Regions from separate parts of the Diaphorobacter sp. genome, predicted to be linked through region 1. Evidence: predicted binding sites of a transcription regulator. Region 1 holds the regulator's gene; the other holds the start of a gene.

Region 1 (6,610 bases):
CGTGTCAAGAGTCTTGATTACAAGGCCAAGGGCATGGGCGACTGCATTGACTGCACGCTGTGCGTACAGGTGTGCCCCACGGGTATCGATATCCGCAACGGCTTGCAATACGAATGCATTGGTTGTGGGTTGTGTGTTGATGCCTGTGACACTGTGATGGACAAGATGAAATACCCGCGAGGGCTGATTCGCTTTTCTACTCAAAATGGCGTCAAGAATCATTGGACTCAGTCGCAGATGCTCAGGCGCGTGCTGCGTCCCCGTGTGCTGATATATACCGCCGTGCTGGTTGCGCTGTGTGTCGGCATGCTGGCAAGTCTGGTGGTTCGGGCGCCGCTCAAGGTGGACGTGGTTCGTGATCGTGCAGCACTTTCGCGCATCGTGGCTGGAGGCAAACTGGAGAATGTTTACCGCCTGCAAATCATGAATGCCACAGAGGGGCCGCAGCGCTATGTCATCAGTGTGAGGGGCCTGGATGGGCTGGAGGTGGCGTCGGACTCTGTCGTGGATATTGGACCTGCGGAGGCGCGTTGGGTGGCCGTGCGGTTGCAGATACCTTATGGATCTGCCGCACCAGGATCTCACGTTGTGTATTTTGATGTTCAGGCCCAGGGCGACAAAGCGCAGGTAGCTGAAAAGTCGGTTTTTCTGGTGCCGCGCTGAATTGGGTGCATCGGGGCTGGTTCAACAGTATTTTGAAATGCCCCCTAGAGGGGTGGGGAGCTCATAGCAATGTCTACAAACTCATTGACCAAGGCGGTGCACGAGACTCAACCCTGGTGGAAGCACGGTTATGTATGGCTAGTGATTTCCGGGCCGGTGATCGTCGTCGTTGCGGGATTTGTCACGCTTTGGCTTGCGCTCTCCCGGCCCGATCCAGTCGTCGCGGAAGACTATTACCAGCGCGGCCTGGACATTAACAAAACGTTAAACAACCAGGACGCTGCTATGACGCCTGCAATGAAAGGGCGCAACCACGCTGCGACCCCGCCGCAGGATCACCCCCGGTGAATGAAAAAAGTGGCCTTCCACAGAGGGTAATCATGGGGTGACTACCCATTGCTTGCAAAGGGCAGAGTGCTAGGCTGTGGTCATACGAAGGAGGTGCGCTATGTGGACGCAACGACTGATGTGGATCGCCTGGCCCGCGTTTCTCATGGCTGGAATCATGGAAATGGCGGTGTTCGCTTTTGTTGACCCAGAGGCTCTGCAATGGTTTGACCAGCCAGTGAGCCTCTCGCGGCAAGGTGTCTACACCGTTGCTTTTTTTGTGTTCTGGGTGGTCATCATGGCGTCGAGTGCGCTCACCACCTTGCTGTCAATGTCGCCCTTCGAAGTCAACCGCTGTCCGGTGCCAGAAGGCGAACGCCCGCTTGATTGCGCCAAATTCGTTTTGTGACAAGTGCTGGGCGGTCACAGCAGGCAGCCAAAGTCTGGCGCCTGCCGATGATCGCGCTGCTGCGTCGGACTTCAGTGACAGGCTTGCTGGCTGTTCACGATGCGCTTGAGTGCATCGGTATTCATGATGCGAACGTGGCGCTGCTTGACCTCAACGATCTCTTCTTCTGCGAATTTGGAGAAAGTCCGGCTGACGGTTTCGAGCTTCAGGCCAAGGTAGCTGCCAATCTCTTCGCGTGTCATGCGTAGCACCAGTTCTGATTGAGAGAACCCGCGCGCATGCAGACGCTGAACGAGGTTTAACAAAAACGCCGCCAGACGCTCCTCCGCGCGCATGCTGCCCAGCAGCAGCATGACGCCATGCTCGCGCACGATCTCCCGGCTCATGATCTTGTGGACGTGGTTCTGCAGCGCCGTCACTTCACGAGACAGTTCTTCGATGCGATCGAAGGGCATGACGCAAACTTCGGCATCCTCCAAGGCAACGGCATCGCAGGTGTGATGGTCGTTCACGATGCCATCCAGTCCGATGATTTCACCCGCCATTTGAAAGCCGGTGACCTGATCGCGGCCATCTTCAGTGGCCACGCAGGTTTTGAAAAAACCGGTGCGAATGGCAAAGAGGGACGTGAACGGCTCGCCGTTGCGAAACAACGTGCCGCCGCGCTTGACCTTGCGTCGCACCGCCACGATGTCATCGATACGTTTCAGTTGTTGATCATCCACTCTCACGGGCATGCATAGCTCGCGCAAGTTGCAATTTGAGCAGGCAACTTTGATGGATTGCAGGTTGTTGTGCATGGAACCCCTGTTTTGGCCATCTGTCTGCACTGGTGCATCAGGAGGATGCAAGAGGCTACAGATCATTGGAAGACTTTAGTCAAAGTCGGATTGTCGTCATATGGACTTCTGGAGTGCTTGACCACCGTCAAGGACGCCATGGGGACTCTACGGCACAGTGACCCATTAATGCAAGGAATCCTGCCATGACTTTAGTCACTACTGAGCTCTTGCGTCGTTTTGACGTTCCAGGGCCGCGATATACCTCTTACCCGACGGCAGACCGTTTTGTGGAGGCGTTTGGCGAGAAGGAGTACATCCTGGCGCTTCAGCAGCGTCGCGTGGGGTCTGTGGGCAAGGCCTTGCCGCTCTCGCTCTACGTTCACATTCCATTTTGTGAATCGCTTTGCTACTACTGCGCCTGCAACAAGATCATCACCCGGCACCCGGAACGGGCCGAGGTCTATCTGCGTTACTTGAGTCGCGAGATCGACCTGCATACCGCCCACTTTGGTGTGGGGCAGCATGTCAGTCAGCTGCACTTTGGCGGGGGGACGCCCACCTTCCTGTCCGACGAAGGCTTGAGCGAATTGATGGGCATGCTGCGGCGCAACTTTGTGCTGGTTCCGGGCGGGGAGTACTCCATCGAAGTGGACCCCAGAACCGTGGACGAGCAGCGACTGGCCTTTCTTGCGCAGCTGGGCTTCAACAGGCTCAGCTTTGGTGTGCAGGATTTCGACCCCGAGGTGCAGAAGGCCGTTCACCGCATCCAGCCGGCCGACAAGGTGTTCGGACTGGTGGAGAGCGCCCGCAGGCTGGGGTTCGAATCCGTCAACGTGGACTTGATTTACGGGCTGCCGCGACAAACGCCCGAGTCCTTCGGGCGGACATTGGAGCGGGTGAGTCAATTGCGTCCAGACCGTATCGCTCTCTACGCTTACGCCCACCTGCCGGAACGCTTCAAGGCGCAGCGCCGTATCATCACCGCCGAACTGCCCATGGCCTCGGCCAAGTTGTCGATGCTTGCCAATTCGATTCAGGTCTTCATGGACGCAGGCTACGTTTACGTGGGGATGGATCACTTTGCGTTGCCAGGCGATGCCCTGGGGGTCGCCAAGCGACTGGGGCGTTTGCACCGCAATTTTCAGGGATACAGCACGCAGCCGGATTGCGATCTCATTGGACTGGGGGTGTCTGCCATCGGACGGGTAGGTGCCACCTATAGCCAAAACGTCAAGACGATTGACGACTACTACGACGCAATCGATCACGGTCACTTGCCCGTGGCCCGTGGCCTTGCGCTGACCAGGGACGATCTGGTGCGCCGGGCGGTCATCATGGCGCTGATGTGTCAGGGGGAGCTTCTCTTTGAACCCCTGGAGCAATCCTGGCTCATTGACTTTCGCAGCTATTTTGAACCGGAGTTACAGCAGCTCCAGGAGATGCAGGCGCAAGGGCTTGTGAACATCGACAGGGAGGGCGTTCAAGTCACCGAGCTGGGTTGGTATTTCGTGCGAGGTGTGGCAATGGTGTTCGACAGGTATCTGCAGGCAGACCGCAACCGGGCACGTTTCTCGCGCATCATCTAATCCATGTTTCCTGCATTTCTTTCAACGGTTTTCCTGATGGGCCTGATGGGCGGCACCCATTGCCTGGCCATGTGCGCCGCGCCATGCGCCGGTTTGACCCGCCTTGGTGATGCGCCTGCTGGCAGTGCGTTGCAGGCGATGCAATGGATGCCCCGTGGCAGGGCGGTGCAACGGACCTTCGTATTTCACCTGGGGCGCCTGGCCGGCTACGGGGCGGCCGGCGCCTTGGCGGCATTTGCCATGGAGCAGTTGGCGTGGCTCAGCCAGGGCAGCGCCGCACTGCGTCCGGTCTGGACCATGCTGCATGTGCTCATCCTTGCCTGGGGCTTGTCGATGATGCTGCTGGTTCGTCAGCCAGCGTGGCTGGAGAATGCCGGGCGCTCCGTCTGGGCAAGGGTACGGGTGCTGGTGTCTCGGCCTGGTGGTCTGCTTGCAACAGGATTCGCATGGGCCCTGCTGCCCTGTGGTTTGCTCTACACGGCGCTACTTACCGCGGCCTTGAGCGGCAGTGTGCTGCGCGGTGCGCTTTGCATGGTCGTATTTGGTGTGGGCAGCGGTATCTGGCTGGTGACCGGGCCCTGGGTGTGGGCACGGTTGCGACAGCGCATCAATGGCGCCAGCGGCACCTGGGGAACCCGGCTGGCTGGTCTGGTGCTCCTCATCCTGGGTGCCTGGGCCTTGTGGATGGATGTCGTCCACGGGCAGTTGGCGCCTTGGTGTTTGCCCTGAAAGTGTATGCACGGCGCATCAGGCAAGTGCATTCCGGTCTAACGATCATGCAGGCGAACTCGGCAACTGTTGATAATGCTTCAGACCCAAGGAGTCTGAAGGCTCGCCGTTCATGCCCGCTGAAGTGAATCACACCGTAGTCATCGATATCGACGCGCTCCGCGTGGGTATGTTCATTCAGCTTGAAGTCAGCTGGATCAAGCACCCGTTTCCCACGAGCAAATTCCGGGTGTCATCGCAAGAGCAGATTCGTGTGCTGCGCGAAATCGGGGTGAAAAACGTGCGCTACGTCCCCGGTAAAAGCGCGTTCTTGGCTGATACCTCTTCAGCATCAACCGCATCCGAGCAGCCGCCTGACGCGCAGGTCGCTGCCGCGCCCCCGGCTGGCGTCTTTACTGGCGCTTGTGCAGACACCGCGCGGCCCGTGGCCGAGACGCTTGCCGATGTTTGCGCCAACCTGGCAGAGCGGCACGGCAGCCAACGTTTTCGGCAAGCCACAGTCATTTATTCCCAAGTGTGCGGTGCGCTCCAAACCGCGCCACTGGTAGCGCGCGAGCAGGTGGAGTCTCTGATCGGTGTCTTTGTCGATGAGTTGCATGCGCAGGGCACGCATGCGGTTCGCCTGCTGTCTGAAAATTTTGGTGAGCGATCTGCCGTTCATGCGGTCAATGTCGCGGTTTTGGCGCTGCTGCTGGGGCGTGCGCTTGGCATGGGGGATCAAGCCTTGAAAGACCTTGGGGTAGCAGCACTGCTCCATGACATGGGCAAAACCCAGCTGCCCGCGCACCTCGCCGAGCCCGGCGCTTTGCTCACCTCTGCAGACATGCAGCGTTACCACGGCCATGTGGGCCTGTCAGTGGAGCTGGGTGAGCGTATGAAGCTGTGCAGTGACATTCTGATTGCGCTGGCCCAGCATCACGAGATGGTGGACGGCAGCGGCTTTCCGCTGCACCTTTGCGGCGACGACATCAGCCGCTATGGACAGATTCTGGCGTTGGTCAATCGTTATGACCGTTTGTGCGACCCGCTGCATGGCGCCCAGGCTCTGACGCCGCATGAGGCCATTTCAAGACTCTTTGCCGTGCAGTCCGACTGCTTCGACGCCACTGTGTTGAAAACCTTCATTCGCATGATGGGCGTTTATCCGCCGGGATCGCTGGTCCAGTTGGTCGATGGACGCTTCGCACTAGTGGTTCTGGTGGATGCGGAACGCCCCCTGCGCCCCCTGGTTCTGCCCTACCAGGCGGGGGCGTCGCGCGCGCACGTGCCCTTGCTGAACTTGACGCACAGTGCCGCGCCGGGCATTCGCCGCAGCCTCAGGCCGGCGCAATTGCCGCGTAATGTGCTGGACTTTCTGATGCCCCAGCCGCGTATCAGCTATTTTTTTGAGAGGGCGGCAAGCCCTCAAGTAGCCAAGGATTCGTTGTGATGTTGCCCGCGCAGTGTTTTGATGCGGTGTGGCAGGGGCTCGATCTGGCGGCCTGGCTGGTGAACCCGCAGACACTGCAGGTGATTTGCGCCAACGAGGCAGCTGCGCGCTTGGTGGGCAGGGACATTGGGGACATGCAGGGCATGCCGGTTCAAGAGTTGGCCGCGACGCCCGAAGACCTTGTGTTCTGGAGCCAGAGCGCCCAGGAAATCGCGGCGGGCATCCATTCACACACCACGGTGCGTAACCAACGCCGTGATGCGCTGGTGCTGGTCGATCGCCGGGTGCGTTGCGTTCCCGCAGTGGCTGGCGCGCCTGAAAGTCCGCAGGTTCTGCTGCTGACCATGAGTGACCGCACCGAGCAAGAGGCATCCCGGCGCGAGCTCGAAGCCCTGCTGGCAGAGTTGCGCGCCACCCTCGATTCGGCGGCCGACGGTGTGCTGACCTGCGATTTGCACGGCAAAGTGCGCGCCTTCAATCAACGCCTGGCGCAGATCTGGCAGCTGCCGCCCGAACTGCTGCTGCAACGCGACGATGCCGCGATATGGGCCCACATGCAGGCCCAGCTGCACGATAGCGGCGCATATCGCGCCCGCATGACCGCGATTGCCCAGGAGCCCATGCATGCAACCACTGACATCCTGCATCTGCGCAACGGCATGACGGTAGAGCAGCGGTCGGTGCC
Region 2 (6,610 bases), on a different contig from region 1:
GTGCCAAGTCGCTGGCGGTGGTGGCCGATCGCTTCGGGCGCGTCACGCTGCCGCGCCTGAACGAAGCCGCCAACGAGACCGCCCGCACCGCCCGGCGCCTGGGCCGCACCGCCGCGGGCATCAACGACAACCCGCAGGCGCTGATCTACGGCCCCGGCCGCGCCGCCGCCGGGCCGGGTGAGCCCGGCTTTGCCGCGCCGACGGCATCGCCAGTCCAGCCCTGATCAGTCCCAGCGCCTGCCTCGTCAAGCACGGATGTGCCCCCGGAGTTCTGCATGAAAACTATCAAAAACATAGCTGCCAGCGTTTGTAATACAAGGGTTACAACCACTTTTGGCTTGATTGCTGCTGCCTTGGCCGTGGCGGGCTGCTCGGCACTGCCTGCGCCGCCCCCGCGCGCCGACGTGTACGACTTCGGCCCCGGCACCATGCCGGCCGCTGCCGCCATCGCAAACGCCCCAGCCACGCAGGCCGCGGCGCTGCCCCCCCTGGCGCTGGCCGACGTGGGCACCACCGGCCTGCCCGAGGGCAGCTCTGCCCTGTTGTACCGCCTGGCCTACGCCAACGCGCAGCAGCTGCGCACCTACGGCCAGGCGCGCTGGAGCCAGCCGCCCGCGGCCCTGCTGCAGCAGGCGCTGCGCGAGCGCCTGGGCCAGCGCCGTGTGGTGCTGTCGGGCGACGATGGCCTGGCCCTGCAACTGGGCCAGGGCCGCCTGCCCGGTGTGCTGCGCGTGCAGCTGGAGGAGTTCAGCCAGGTGTTCAGCGCGCCCGACACCAGCACCGGCCTGGTGCGCGTGCGCGCCGTGCTGGGCGACGCCGGCGCCGCGGGCGAGACCCTGGTCGCACAGCGCGTGTTCAGCGCCCAACGCCCGGCCGCCACGCCCGACGCCGCGGGCGGCGCGCAGGCCCTGGCCGCAGCCGCCGCGCAGGTCGCTGACGAACTGGCCCAGTGGGTGCAGCAACAGGGGCGTTAAGCCTTTCGTGCTGTGGCGCCAGCCCGTCCGAGGCTGTGCTGACCTGCGTCAAAACCGGACGGGGCCAAACTTCCTAAGCTCGCGCGGGCTTGACACCCGCATCCCGCATGAACGCAAGGAGCCCCGCAATGCCTGCACTGCAATGGTCCGATGAACTGCTGCTCGATCTGCCGCAGATGGACAACACCCACCAGGAGTTTGTGGCGCTGCTGCAAGCCGTGGACAGCGCCGATGACGCGCAGCTGATAGCCGCCTGGCAGACGCTGGTGGATCACACCGACGCCCACTTTGGACAGGAAGACCGCTGGATGCAGGCCACGCGCTTTGCCGCGGGCAACTGCCACAGCATGCAGCACAAGGTGGTGCTGCAAATCATGCGCGAGGGTGCCGACCGCGCCCGCAAGGGCGAGCTGCAGGTGCTGCGCGACATGGCCGCCGAGCTGACCGTGTGGTTCCCCCAGCACACCGACGCCATGGACGCCGCCCTGGCCCAGCACCTGCGCCGCGTGGGCTTTGACCCCGCCACCGGCACCATGCGGGCGCCCCAGGCGCTGCCCGCAGACTTGATCTACGGCTGCGGCGGGGCCTGCTCGACGGGCGATGACGAGGTGCCCGCGCCTGCCGCCGTGGTTTGAGGGTTTAGATAAAAAAAGCCTCCAGCGCTTGTCTCATAAGCGCTGAAAGCTATTTGTTTGATAGCAATTCGGTAGATCCATCGGGGCCCGCGGGAGGCTGCGCTGTACCGCCCGCTGCGCCCGCGTTGGCGCATCTGGAACAGCTCGCGGTGAAAGCGCCCGCGCAAGGCGCGGCGTGCCCGGGTTTGAGCCAGGTCGAAAAGGCCCGGGAAGGCGCCCACGCATCGGGGCGGCGCGCTTGCCAATCAGACGCGCTTGCGCGCAAAGGCACGTGCGGCGCAGCTCAGCGCGTTGCCAGGATGGGAAACAGCTTGCTCAGCCCGTCGGCCATCACTTCGACGGCCAGGGCGGCCAGGATCAGGCCCATCAGCCGCGTCATCACGTTGATGCCCGTCTTGCCCAGCGCGCGCTCGATGGGCTCGGCCAGCGCAAAGCACAGCGCCGTGGCCGCGCCCACCACCACGCCGTAGCCCACCAGCGACAGGTGCTGCCAGACCGACTGTGCGCGGTCGGCATAGATCACCACGGTGGACATGGCCGCCGGCCCGGTCAGCAGCGGAATGGTCAGCGGCACCACGGCAATGCTGCTGCCCGCGGCCGCTTTCTCGGCGCCTTCTTCCAGTTCGTGGGTGTGGGGCTTGGCCTCGGCCGGCTGGGCGTTCAGCATGTTCATGGCGCTGATCAGCAGCAGCATGCCGCCGCCCACCTGAAAGCTTTGCAGCGAGATGTTGAAAAAATCCAGCACTTGCAGGCCGATGAGCGCGCAGGCCGCAATCACGCAGAACGTGCTGAACGCCGCCACCTGCACCGTGCGCCGGCGCTGCGCGGCGCTGAAGCCGTTGGTGTAATGAATGAAAAACGGCACGATGGCCAGCGGGTTCACGATGGCCAGCAGCGTGATGAGCGGCTTCAGGTCCATGAACGGCTCCCCGCCTTGCTTGTGGCCGTGGCCGCGCCAGGGCGCCGGCCGCCTTCGGGGGTGGGTAGAACAATCTTCGCCATGAACGCTTGACTCCTGCAAGAATGGCGCATTGGAACAGGTTTGCGCCCACTGGGGGCGCCGCTTTCCGGTCCAGGCCGGCGGGAGATCACAGCATGGGACAGTGGGTTGATCTGACATCCAGCGACGGCTTCGAGCTGCCCGCCTGGGTGGCGCGCACCGATGGCGCGCCCCGCGGTGCGGTGGTCGTGCTGCAGGAGATTTTTGGCGTCAACGCCCATATCCGGGCGATCGCCGACCGGTTTGCCGCGCGCGGCTACCTGGCGGTGGCGCCGTCCACCTTTGCACGCGTGCAAAAGGAGGTGGATCTGGGCTACAGCGCGGGCGACATGCAGACCGGCATGGCGCTCAAGGCTGCTGTGGAGGGGTTGCCCGCGCCCGGCGTGCTGTCCGACATCCAGGCCGCCGTGGACTACGCCGTGCGCCACAGCGGCTGCAAGGTGGGCGTGCTCGGCTTTTGCTGGGGCGGCCTGCTGGCCTGGCGCGCCGCCTGCCTGCTGGACGGGCTGTCCGCCGCCATCTGCTACTACGGCGGTGGCATGACCACTCCTGCCGAGATGGCCCGTCAGCCGCGCGTGCCGGTGCTGGCGCATTTTGGCCAGCGCGACCACTGGATCGCCCTGGATGGCGTGCAGGCCTTTGCGCGCGCGCACCCCACGGCGCAGGTGCATGTGTACGACGCGGATCACGGCTTCAACTGCGACCAGCGCGCCAGCTACGACGAAGCCGCCGCCCGCACCGCCCGCGAGCGTTCACTGGCTTTTCTGGCGCAGCATGTGGGTTGATTTGCGGTCAAATTGACCGTGAATCCATGTTCTGCTTGCGCAAGAAGCTATTTATTTAATAGCAAAAATCACCCGCGCCCGGTGCGCGCCAGGTAGCGCTTGCGCCAGAAGAACAGCGTCAGGCTCACGGCGGTGACGGTCATGGTGCCCACGGCCCACCAGAAACCGCCCTGGGTGTGCACCAGGGGCAGAAACTCGAAGTTCATGCCGAAGATGCCGGCGATCAGGTTCAGCGGCAAAAACACGGCGGTGAGCGCGGTGAGCGTGCGCATGATGTCGTTGGTGCGATGGCTTTGCACCGAAAAATGCATCTGCACGCTGGCTTCGGTGCTTTGCTCCAGCCGGCGCACGTGGTGCGCCACGCGCTCGATGTGCTCCAGCACGTCGCGGCTGCGCACCTTGAGCAGGTCCAGCTCGCGCAGGGCCGCGGGGGTGTCGGCGGGCGGCGCCCAGGTCTCCAGCATGGCGCACCAGGCCTGCAGGGCGGCGCGCTGGTCTTCGCAGATTTCGTCCAGCTGGTGCAGGGTGCGGCGGGCGTGCAGCAGCGCGTTCCAGTTGATGAAGCGCGTGCGGGGCTTGAGCAGCTCGCTCTGCCAGTGATCCAGCTGGCGCGACAGCTCGCGGCGCAGGTCCAGGTAGTTGTCCACGATCTGGTTGACCATGCGCAGCATCAGGTCGGCCGGGCTGGCGGGCTGACGGGTGCCTACCGAGTGGCTGTTGCGCGGCTCGGCTGCCGCGGCATCTGCCGATGGCGGCGCGGGTTCTGCAGGCTTTGCAGGGGCCGCCGGCGGGTCCATGAGGCGCGCCGCGTAGGCGTCGCGCACCGCGCAGTCGTCTGGGTGCACCGACAGCAGCAGCTGGTCGAACACCACAAAACCCACCGGGCTGGTGTCGATGCGCCGCAGCACCGGCGGGCCGCCGCGCGGCGCGGCCGGGGTGATCGGTGCCGCAGCGGGGGCCTGCGAGGTGCCCAGGCGGCGCACCACCAGCATGTCGTACTGCGAGGTGTAGTCGTAGTGCGAGGGCAGCTGCGCATTGAGCAGGTCGGCAGCGTGCAGATCCACCAGATGCTGGCCGGTGAGCGCCTGCAGCACGGCCTGCAGCTGCGCCAGTTCGGCGCCGAAGGCGGTGCGCGTGCAGGCAACCCAGTAAAAACCCCGCGCCGGCGGCTGCGCGGGCAGCGCGGGCAGCTCTTGCGCGCGGGCGCCGGGCTGCAGGTGAAAGACGCGGATGGGCTGCGCGTTTTGGGTCAAATCTGCCTCTGGCCCTTGCATATCAAGCGCTAACAGCTCTTATTTTGTGAGCAACCGGGCAGCATCCAGCGCGAAGTAGGTCAGCACGCCGTCGGCGCCCGCGCGCTTGAAGGCCAGCAGTGATTCCATCATTACCTTGTCGTGATCCAGCCAGCCGTTGGCGGCGGCAGCCTTGAGCATGGCGTATTCGCCGCTGACCTGGTAGGCGAAGGTGGGCACGCGGAATTCGTCCTTCACGCGGCGCACCACGTCCAGGTAGGGCATGCCGGGCTTGACCATGACCATGTCGGCGCCTTCGGCCAGGTCCAGCGCCACCTCGCGCAGCGCCTCGTCGGTGTTGGCCGGGTCCATCTGGTAAACGTTCTTGTTGCTGCGCCCCAGGTTGGCGGCCGAGCCCACCGCGTCGCGAAACGGCCCGTAGAAGGCGCTGGCGTACTTGGCGCTGTAGGCCATGATGCGCGTGTGGATGTGGCCATGGGCCTCCAGCGCGTCGCGGATGGCGCCGATGCGCCCGTCCATCATGTCGCTGGGCGCGACCATGTCCACGCCAGCCTGGGCATGGGTGAGGGCCTGGCCCACCAGCAGCTCCACGGTTTCGTCGTTGAGGATGTAGCCGGTGTCGTCCAGCAGCCCGTCCTGGCCGTGGCTGGTGTAGGGGTCCAGGGCCACGTCGGTCATCACGCCCAGGTCTGGGAATTCTTTCTTGAGGGTTTGCACCACGCGCGGGATCAGGCCGTCGGGGTTCAGCGCCTCCTTGCCGTCGGGCGTCTTGAGCGCGCCGTCGATGGAGGGAAACAGCGCCATCACCGGAATGCCCAGGCGCACGCATTCCTCGGCCACCGGCAGCAGCAGATCCAGGCTCAGACGCTCCACGCCGGGCATGGAGGCCACGGGCACGCGCAGGTTGGCGCCCTCGTGCACGAACACCGGGTAGATGAAGTCGTGCGGCGTGAGAACGGTCTCGCGCACCAGATTGCGGGTGAACGCGTCGCGGCGCAGGCGGCGCGGACGGTTGGCGGGAAATGGAGTGGGGCTGGATAGATGCATGGCCCAAATTGTGCGACACATCGACGCGGGCCAGCCTTGCGCGGGCACGGCGGCCCGCAGCCGTTTTGCCTGGCGGCTGCGTGCAGCCTGCGGGCGCGCGCAGCCCCGGCAGCGCTTGCCCACTACACTGCGCCCATGCTCTGGGTCAAAGCCTTTCACATCGTCTTCGTCGCCAGCTGGTTTGCTGGACTTTTCTACCTGCCGCGCATCTTCGTCAACCTGGCGATGGTGGCGCCGGGCTCGGTGGCCGAGCGCGAGCGCCTGCTGCTGATGGCGCGCAAGCTGCTGCGCTTCACCACGCTGTTGTCCGTGCCCGCAATCGTGCTGGGGCTGTGGCTGTGGCTGGGCTATGGCATCGGCCTCACAGGGCCGGGCAATGGCTGGATGCACGCCAAGCTGACCGTGGTGCTGCTGGTGGTGGGCTATCACCATGCCTGCGCCGTGCTGCTGCGCCGCCTGGCAGCCAATAGCGACCAGCACAGCCACCGCTGGTTCCGCTGGTTCAACGAGGTGCCGGTGCTGCTGCTGCTGGTGGCCGTGGTGCTGGTGGTGGTCAAGCCGTTCTGACGGCGCCGCGTGCGGCATGCACAAGACATCGGCCTGGCCCTTGGCGCTCACCTATACGGCGCTGATTGTTTTTGCCAGCCTGTTTCCGTTCGAGGGCTGGCGCGGGCAAGGGATTGCGCCATGGGTGTTTCTGTCGGCACCCATTCCGCCGCCTTACTGGTCTCGATTTGACGTCGGCGTGAACCTGGTGGGCTATGCACCGCTGGGTTTTTTGCTGGCCCTGGCGGGGTTGCGCTCGGGCTGGCCGCGCGCAGCCGCGCTGATGACGCTGCTGGCCACGCTGGCGGGGACGCTGCTGTCGCTGTGCATGGAGTACCTGCAGATTTTTCTGCCGGGGCGGGTGCCGTCC

Evidence for each region. Region 1 encodes FNR, which switches genes on or off when oxygen is low (the NO sensors DNR and NnrR bind a similar motif). Its sites were predicted from a motif close to TTGATNNNNATCAA; they were not measured.
Region 2: the regulator FNR is predicted to act here: its motif matches at 1,013-1,026, upstream of AB7E35_RS12490 (hemerythrin domain-containing protein).

What each region holds. Positions count from the first base shown of each region.
Region 1 is NZ_JBFWLZ010000034.1:8,108-14,717, reverse strand. Features, by position in the region: gene ccoG (cytochrome c oxidase accessory protein CcoG) at 1-663, shown strand, start outside; gene AB7E35_RS11560 (FixH family protein) at 733-1,011, shown strand; gene AB7E35_RS11555 (hypothetical protein) at 1,112-1,399, shown strand; gene fnr (fumarate/nitrate reduction transcriptional regulator Fnr) at 1,471-2,199, opposite strand; gene hemN (oxygen-independent coproporphyrinogen III oxidase) at 2,385-3,767, shown strand; gene AB7E35_RS11540 (sulfite exporter TauE/SafE family protein) at 3,771-4,496, shown strand; gene AB7E35_RS11535 (HD-GYP domain-containing protein) at 4,609-5,925, shown strand; gene AB7E35_RS11530 (EAL domain-containing protein) at 5,925-6,610, shown strand, end outside.
Region 2 is NZ_JBFWLZ010000040.1:16,492-23,101, forward strand. Features, by position in the region: gene AB7E35_RS12480 (MlaD family protein) at 1-224, shown strand, start outside; gene AB7E35_RS12485 (ABC-type transport auxiliary lipoprotein family protein) at 276-974, shown strand; gene AB7E35_RS12490 (hemerythrin domain-containing protein) at 1,103-1,609, shown strand; gene AB7E35_RS12495 (MarC family protein) at 1,893-2,528, opposite strand; gene AB7E35_RS12500 (dienelactone hydrolase family protein) at 2,705-3,394, shown strand; gene AB7E35_RS12505 (magnesium transporter CorA family protein) at 3,463-4,668, opposite strand; gene hemB (porphobilinogen synthase) at 4,687-5,694, opposite strand; gene AB7E35_RS12515 (CopD family protein) at 5,830-6,261, shown strand; gene AB7E35_RS12520 (VanZ family protein) at 6,278-6,610, shown strand, end outside.